Regions from separate parts of the Savagea faecisuis genome, predicted to be linked through region 1. Evidence: predicted binding sites of a transcription regulator. Region 1 holds the regulator's gene; the other holds the start of a gene.
What was found. The regulator CtsR, encoded in region 1, represses protease genes until heat stress. The targets are predictions, from matches to a motif close to ATGGTCAATAAAGGTCAAACA.

Region 1 (4,398 bases):
TTCATGTTTTAAGCGAATGGCCTCTTCTTGTGCCAATTGGAGTACACGTTGTGCTCTTTGCGTAAATCGGTTAAACATCATATAGATCTCTCCTTTTTATCCTTTTGACCTTCTTTGACTAATTCAATTATATGAGAAAAAGATACCTTTTACAAAATATCCGCTCACTTTTTCATTTGCAGTCTTTCTCGGAAAAGTTTTGCACGGAACATGTCGCGTTGATCTGCATTTAACTCTGCATCTGCATATTGCTGAAGAAAAGCAGGTTGCATGAACACCATCAATTCGTTCAAAATCGACATGTCGACATCTTGAATTAATCCGAGATCGATTCCGAGACGAACGTCTGATAAACATTTGGCAGCTTCAGTAGATGGTAATAATCTCGCATATGTGATCGTTCCTAACGAACGGAACAACTTATTTTCAAGTGCTATACGTGACTGTTGTAGCAACATATCACGTGAACGGCGTTCGTGAGAAATTAAACGCATAACGATATGCTTCAACTCTTGCAAAATTTCATGCTCCGTTTTGCCGAGCGTAATTTGGTTAGAAATTTGATAAATATTGCCTGGCGCTTCACTGCCTTCTCCGTAACTACCACGCACGACAATTCCTAAACGTGAAATAGCTGGAATGACGCGTTCCATTTGACGTGTAATCGTTAAAGCAGGCAAATGCATCATGACCGAAGCACGCATTCCTGTACCTGTATTAGAAGGACAACTCGTCAAATATCCAAATTCACCATCAAATGCAAATTTTAGCGGTCCTTCTAAATAATGATCTACAAGTTCTGCTTGTTCATAAGCACGCTCTAGCTGCAAACCTGGATAAATGCATTGGATGCGCAAATGGTCTTCTTCGTTAATTAAAATGCTTTGTTTTTGATCTTCACTTAATGCGACAGAGCCGATCTCTTTTTTACTCGCTAAGTCCCGACTAATAATATGTTTCTCGACGAGCACTTGACGTTCTAAAGCCGAAATTTCATTCATATCAATCCATTCGTGCACTTCTTCTCGTAAAGCTTCACGGACGCGTCTGCGCACTTCCATCGCATCTTCTTGTGTAAACATCGTCGGAAACTTAATCCCTTGAATGTTGCGCGCGAGACGAATTCTCGTTGACATGACGATATCTGATTGTTCTCCGCCACCTTGCATCCAACCTGTAGAAGCATTATCGATAAATCGTTCAATTGTCATGAGAATCACCTCCGCTACTCAATTGTGTTTCAAGTCGAATCGCTTCGTCACGCAGCATCGCCGCATCTTCAAAGCGCTCCTCTTTCACCGCTTCATTCATCTGTTCGCGCACTTCTTTAATTTTGCGCTCTAAAGCGAACGCCTCTGGATAATAAGCTGGCACCTTTCCAATATGCCGTTCATGTCCGTTGTGTAATTTGTTAAATACATTCGGTAATTGCTCGCTAAATGTTTCGTAACATTGCTCACAACCGAAACGGCCTTTTTTCAAAAACTGTTCATATGACATTTGGCAGTTCGTACAAAGAATTGACGCCTCATGATAAGGTCGCACTTTACTTACCGTTTCCGGTTGACCGAACCAATTTCCTAAAAATTGTTGCATCGTCATCGGTTGCGCTTGCATCGAATCTTGTCCTTCATTCGATTCGAAAGCACATTTTTCACATAGTTGGTATTCTTTTCGTCCGTCCATCGTTTCTTTCGTTACAAAAACAGTCGCTTCTCTCGCTTGACAGCTATCGCATAACATAAGGAAAACCACCCCTTTATTCGAATTGTCTTTCTATTTTGAAAACGTATACATTCAGTATAAAGAACTGTTCCATAAAACTTAAGCAATATGTGAAAAATCATCGATAATATAATGTTTCAATCATCGAATGAACAATTTTCGCTCGCCATTCGTCCGCATTCGGTAAAGATGAATCTAATATCGCCCGCGAAACGCCTGCTAATAACATCCTCGCTTCCCGCTCCGTCACAATCTCTTCTTTCAATAGCATATACATGACATCTTCCACTACTCCGTAAGAAGCGCTTCGTCCTAACATTTCTAAAGCGTGATCTAACACGTCTTTTTTTGAATGGAGTTGAATTTGATAAATTCGTATATATCCACCCCCACCACGCTTCGATTCCACTGCGTATCCGCGCTCAATTGTGAAACGCGTATTAATGACATAGTTAATTTGCGAAGGGACACATTGAAACTTTTCTGCAACTTCATTGCGTTTAATTTCAATCGCACCATCGTCTTCTTCCAATATCGCCTTTAAATATTGTTCGATGATGTCTGTAATGTTTTTCATTCGATCACCTTCTCTCTGCTGACTTTGACTATCTTTGACTTAATTATATTCTTTTTTACATGACGTCGCAACTCATTCGTATCGTGATTGTCAAAAAGACACGGCCTCTTCATGAGCGACCGCGTCAATGTTTATCTTTTATTCAGTTATTGAAATCGTTGTGTTTTCAAACGTTTGAACAGGTAAGAAGAAATCTCCTGTATCCGCATATTGAACGCGTAACACATCTCCTTTTTCAACGTAGACGCCGAGTGGAGCAGATTCTGTTGAAATGAGATAGTTTTGACCGTTCGTCGCTAATACACTAATGATCGTCGCTTCGTTTACTCGCTCTTTAAAAACTCGTTCGACCGTGATTGTCGCTTCTTTCACTTCTGCGTTAGAAGTTCCTTCTACTGTGCTTCCTCCACGTTGTAAAGCTGTTTTGTAAAGCTTTAACGCTTCATTTGGTGAATTCGCATAGACAGATATTTCAGGGTTCGCTGCCGACACGATGAAGTAGTTTTGCAAAAAGCCATTGGAGTCGAGGACGGGCACGAGCCAGCTCGCTTCACCGTAAAAATTGTACAAGACCGGCATTTCGCCGAGCCATTTCTTTTCGATAAATTTCTTCTCGACAATTTGAAGGGCTCCTTCAGAATCCATGTAAGACTCTTCTAAATTCCCCGTATAGTAAATCGCCTCTCCTGTTCGCGCATCCGTTAACGCATACCCGAGCATCGAATCAACTTCTTCTTTCGGACTTGTAAAATCAGTGAAGTAATACATGTGACCTGTTTCGTCAAAGACCGGGTTCACACTCGCTTCTACCCCTTCATCAGAAGGAATTTTCACATCTTTTTTACCGAATAAAGAGTTGAAAAATCCGTGTACGTATTTTCCGTAATAACTATTTTGTAAACTGACCGCTTCAGGCGATACGGCGCCGTCGATAAACTCTGGAATTTCAGACAAAGCATATTTCGTCGTTTTCCCCGTTTCCGTATCGACCATGACGATTCCTTGCACGTCAAATCCATCCCGTGCTGTAATGAACTTTCCATATGAAGCGATGTAGAACGGTTTTCCGTCATCATCGACTTCCAGTTGTGCTTTTCCGTAATAAATGAGCTCTGGGTGATCCATTCGCATATGACGTTCCACTTGTTTGCCGAAATATGCAGATGGTGTGTACGTCATTTCCGCTTTTACAAAGCGTGGATTGTCTGCCGAATCTGTCGCACTCATCGTAAAGTAGCCCGGTACTGTTTTACCGTTCCACCATTTAAAGAGTCCTGAAAATTCGACAGGTGCAATATAAACAAATTCCCCGTTCACTTTTTGAATTTGTAAATTTCCGAGTTCATAATAACTCGTATTTGGCACTTGACCGAATGCTTTTTTCATTTTATTGCGGACAAATTGCGGTGGAACGCTCGCTGGTTTTTTCGTTTCGTCAAATGGTGTAATTTCAACTTGTTCTTCCATTTCAACAGCAGCATATTTCTCGTCTGCATTCCAAACAGGCGCACTTAATATATAAACTCCGAACCCGAGTGCGAGAAGCGCGATCACGCCTTTCACTTTTTTCTCGACTTCTTGTGCGACTGTCGCTCCAAGAATCGCAAAAATTAAGACGATTAACCAAAGCGATGATAAATTACGATCTAAATTCGTCACATAGTAAAAAATAAATATAGCAATTGAATAAATTATCGCATAGCCGATGAACCATTTCACTGGTTGATGGCGTCGCACAATTTCCTCTTCATTCTTTCTTTTTTTCGGAAGAAACGGCGTCATTAAAGCAGCTAATAGGAGGCCGACAATAATTGAAAATAGAATGAGTTGTGTCATGAAAAATCCCCTCTTTCTTCTAGTATCTCTTTTACGTATGAAATACCCGATAGTTTCATTTTCAACACAAAAAAATGACCTTGGGCAAAAGGTCATTTTAAGTAAGGGGTGTATCTCTATCAAAAAGTAGCAAAGTGACTACTTATTGAGCAACTGTTAATGGTGTTCGATCGATTTCGAACCCTAAGTCTTCAAGCATTTGGAAGTCAGAATTGTTTTCTTGTCCTTCCGTCGTTAAGTAATCGCCGACAAAAATAGAG
Region 2 (4,398 bases), on a different contig from region 1:
AATTTTCACATGTGTAGTATAATGAAGAGACGATACTGTATCGTGAACGGAAGGGAGAAATTCAATTGTCATTCGCTTCAAAAACGAAGAAAGAATTAACGCAAATCGAAGCAGACGAATGTTGCTTAAAAGCAGAAACAGCTGCTTTCATTCGAATGAATGGTGTTCTATCTTTGTCCAATAAACAGTTGAGTTTAGACATTCAAACTGAAAACGCAGCAATTGCGAGGCGGATGTACTCTAATTTAAAAGCATTGTATCAAGTGGAGGTCGAACTGCTCGTCCGCCGCAAAATGCGTTTGAAAAAAAATAATGTGTACATTTGTCGCATACGTAAAGATGCGAAAAAAATATTAGAACAGCTAAGTATTTTAAAAGAAGGATTTCAATTTCAAAATGAAATTGATCCAAAGTTAATTCAAGATGATTGTTGTAAACGTTCTTATTTACGAGGGGCATTTTTAGCGGGAGGTTCGGTTAACAATCCTGAAACATCATCGTATCATTTAGAAATTTTTTCAGTATATGAAGAACAGAGCAAAGCGCTCGTCGATTTGATGAACGTGTACGATTTAAATGCGAAGTCAATCGAACGTAAAAAAGGCTACATCGCCTATTTGAAAGAAGCTGAGAAAATTTCCGACTTTCTCGGAATTGTCGGAGCCTACGTAGCGCTTATGAAATTTGAGGACGTCCGCATCATTCGTGACGTGCGAAATAGCGTGAACCGCCTTGTCAATTGTGAAACAGCGAATTTAAATAAGACGATTAGCGCAGCGCAGCGACAAGTTGAAAATATTAAATTAATTGAGCGAACGATCGGCATCGATGAACTGCCGGAACGACTACAAGAAGTAGCACGTCTACGAGTAGAACATCAAGATGTCACGTTAAAAGAGCTCGGCGAAATGATTTCAGGCGGACCCGTCAGCAAATCTGGAATTAACCATCGCTTACGAAAAATCGAAGAAATTGCGAACAATTTAAAAGAACATGGAAGTGTAAGATGAGGAGGAAAGACGACATGCGAGAGATAGAGACAACAGTTCAAATGAAGACAGGTTTACAAGCAAGACAAGCGGCATTATTCGTTCAAGTAGCAAATCGATTTGCTTCTGACATTTTTTTAGAAAAGGACGGACGACGCGTCAACGCGAAAAGTATTATGGGCGTCATGAGCTTGGCGATTGCACGTGGAACGACAATTAAACTTTTAGCAGAAGGTGCCGACGAAGAGAAAGCATTGGAAGAATTGCGCGAACTTGTCGAGTCAGAAGAATAAGTGAGAGTACGCAAAATGCGTATCCTTTCTTAATGAAAAAAATCCTGAACAGAGCGAATGCTCGATTCAGGATTTTATTTGTTTTATGCCATTTTTTCGTCGTGACGTTCTACGATGTGGTCGATTAAACCGTATTCGAGAGCACGTTCAGCTGTCATGAAGTTATCGCGATCTGTATCTTTCTCGATCACTTCTAACGGTTGACCCGTACGTTCTGCCATAATTCGGTTTAATTTGTCGCGTAAGAACAAGATGCGTTTTGCAGCGATGTCGATTTCAGTCGCTTGACCTTGTGCGCCACCGAGTGGTTGGTGAATCATCACTTCAGCGTTTGGAAGAGCAAAACGTTTGCCTTTCGTACCCGCTGTTAATAAAAATGCACCCATAGAAGCAGCCATACCGATACAAATGGTTTGAATATCTGGTTTAATAAACTGCATCGTATCGTAAATCGCCATACCTGCTGTAATGCTTCCGCCAGGTGAGTTAATATAGATTGAAATATCTTTGTCTGGATCTTCTGCTTCTAAGAAGAGAAGTTGTGCCACGATTGAGTTTGCTACGTTATCGTCGATTCCGCTACCAAGCATAATGATGCGGTCTTTCAAAAGACGTGAGTAAATGTCGTAAGCACGCTCACCACGGCTCGTCTGTTCAATAACTGTTGGAATTAAGTTCATGTAGTAGTTCCTCCTTTTGAATAACTCGAACACTATCTTTTTTATTATATAGAAAGAAGTGCTCAAGTACTAGCTTTATACGTATCATACACCTATGGTCAATGAAGGTCAAAAGAAATGCATCGCACGAAAAAATAGAGGAGATTCATAAAATAATCCGACTTTTTAGAAATGTGAATAAAATATGGACAAAAGTATTGACCTTACACCTACTGGAAGGTTTATAGTAAATATACAATCATTCAAGGGGGTAATGAATTATGAAAAAACCATTTGATATTGTCCGACTTCACCACGCAGAAGTGACAGTAACAGATTTAGATCGTGCACGTCATTTTTATTGTGAAGGACTCGGATTCATCGAGACTGAATCGGATGACAATCACATTTATTTACGTGCGTTAGAAGATGCAAACCACCATTGTTTAGTATTGACGAAAGGCGAACGTGCTAGCTTAAAACATATCGCATATCGTGTAAGCGCTGACAGTGATTTAGATGAACTCGATAAATTATTCACAGAGCTCGGCGTGAAAAAACGTTGGTTAGAGCCAGGCGAAGAAAAAGGACAAGGCCGTGCACTCCGCATTCAAGATCCAGGAGGTATTCCGGTAGAGTTCTTCTTCGAAATGGACAAAGCAGAGCGCATGTTGCAGAAGTATCATTTACAAGGGAATGTGAAAATTAAACGTATCGACCACGCAAACTGCTTAATTACGAACATTGATGATTTATACGATTGGTACGCAGAAAACTTAGGTTTCCGTACATCAGAATATACAGTGAAAACAATTTCAGAAGATAAAGAAGCGATGTGGGCAGCTTGGATGCACCGTAAGCCAAGCGTTCACGACCTCGCACTCATTAGCGACCGTGGACCACGCTTCCACCATACAGGCTTCTGGATGGACGATGCGAAATCAATTCTCGACGCATGTGACCATTTAGCAGCACTCGGCTACTATGCAAATATTGAGCGTTCACCAGGACGTCACGGAACATCGAACGCATTCTTCGTATACGTTCGCGATCCAGACGGCAACCGTATGGAACTTTACACAGGTGACTACTTCACGAACGACCCAGACTGGGAGCCAGTGAAATGGAATTTAGATCACCCACAACGTGCAACATTCTGGGGTGCGATGCCACCGAAAAGCTGGACAGAAGAAGCCGTTCCAGTTGAAGATATTTTAACAGGAGAATACCTCCCAATCGAAGAACTCGCTCACAATAAAAAGAAATAAAAACGAGCCTCCAAATGAGAAATTTGGAGGCTTTTCTTTATGGTAAGGGCTATAATAGATACAAATGGAGGGAAGCGTGATGAATGCACATTTTACAATCGGTCAAATGGCGAAGCTGCACAATATGAATCCGAAAACACTTCGCTATTACGATGAGATTGATCTGTTTAAGCCGATCGAAGTGAATGAGGACAACGGATATCGTTACTACTCCGCTGAGCAATTTAAACAACTCGACTTCATTAACTATTTAAAAACGGTCGGCTTAACATTAGAAGAGATTAAAGAACAACTACATGAACGAAATTTAGAAGGTTTTATCGAAACGATGGAAATGTATAGCGATATTAACCGAGCGAAAATTGAAGAACTTCATTACGTCCAAAAGACGATTGATTTACGCATGCATGAATTAAAGCGCCTTCAACAATTCGATCAATTAAACGAACCGCTTCTCGAATACATCCCGAAACGTCATACGCTCAACTTCAAAAGCGAGATTACATCCATTTATGATTTAGAAATTGCGCTTCGCACGTTAAAAGAAAAAACCGATCATTTCATATCCGTATTCGTCGGAAAGATCGGTTTAGTCATTTCGGAAGAGCAGATGGAAGATACCACATTAACGTATGACTCAATTTTTTACGTTTTAGAAGTGGAAGATCGCCTTCCTGTTCTTTATTTAGATGCGGTATCCGAATTAGTGGAAGGAACGTATGCGACGATTTATTTTCGTGGCGGGCACGCTGAAGCGCGAACATATTACGAAACATTAAAACATTACATTGCGAAAGAGCAAGTTCAACCGATCGGGCCTTATATGATACGCGTCCTCATCGATCAATTTATTTCAGATGACCCGAAAGAACATTTATCTGTTATTTCAGTGCCGATTGCGGAACTTCCTGTTGAGTGAGCTGTTCAATAAAGTATTTCGTACTCGCCGATAAAATATTCGTCTTCTTCCATATAACAGCAGGCTCAGAATAAATCGACATGTTTGAAATTGGCAAGACGATGAAATTATCTTTATGGAACTTCAATAAAGAAGAGGCGGGGATAATCGTAATACCCATCCCTTCACTGACGAGACCGAGCAACATATCGATATTCGGAGACTCGCATAAAATATTCGGATGTAAGCCGAGTTGATCAAATTGATTGACGATAATTTCATATTGTCCGA

Region 2: the regulator CtsR is predicted to act here: its motif matches at 2,057-2,077, upstream of clpP (ATP-dependent Clp endopeptidase proteolytic subunit ClpP).

The regions. Positions count from the first base shown of each region.
Region 1 covers NZ_JBHTJF010000034.1:208,837-213,234, forward strand. Annotated here, with positions in the region: gene ACFQ0V_RS10510 (ATP-dependent Clp protease ATP-binding subunit) at 1-81, opposite strand, end outside; gene ACFQ0V_RS10515 (protein arginine kinase) at 165-1,211, opposite strand; gene ACFQ0V_RS10520 (UvrB/UvrC motif-containing protein) at 1,201-1,743, opposite strand; gene ACFQ0V_RS10525 (CtsR family transcriptional regulator) at 1,844-2,302, opposite strand; gene ACFQ0V_RS10530 (hypothetical protein) at 2,441-4,138, opposite strand; gene bioB (biotin synthase BioB) at 4,281-4,398, opposite strand, start outside.
Region 2 covers NZ_JBHTJF010000041.1:38,432-42,829, forward strand. Annotated here, with positions in the region: gene ACFQ0V_RS12025 (gluconeogenesis factor YvcK family protein) at 1-17, shown strand, start outside; gene whiA (DNA-binding protein WhiA) at 66-1,010, shown strand; gene ACFQ0V_RS12035 (HPr family phosphocarrier protein) at 1,025-1,282, shown strand; gene clpP (ATP-dependent Clp endopeptidase proteolytic subunit ClpP) at 1,366-1,962, opposite strand; gene hpaD (3,4-dihydroxyphenylacetate 2,3-dioxygenase) at 2,223-3,209, shown strand; gene ACFQ0V_RS12050 (MerR family transcriptional regulator) at 3,289-4,128, shown strand; gene ACFQ0V_RS12055 (LysR family transcriptional regulator) at 4,091-4,398, opposite strand, start outside.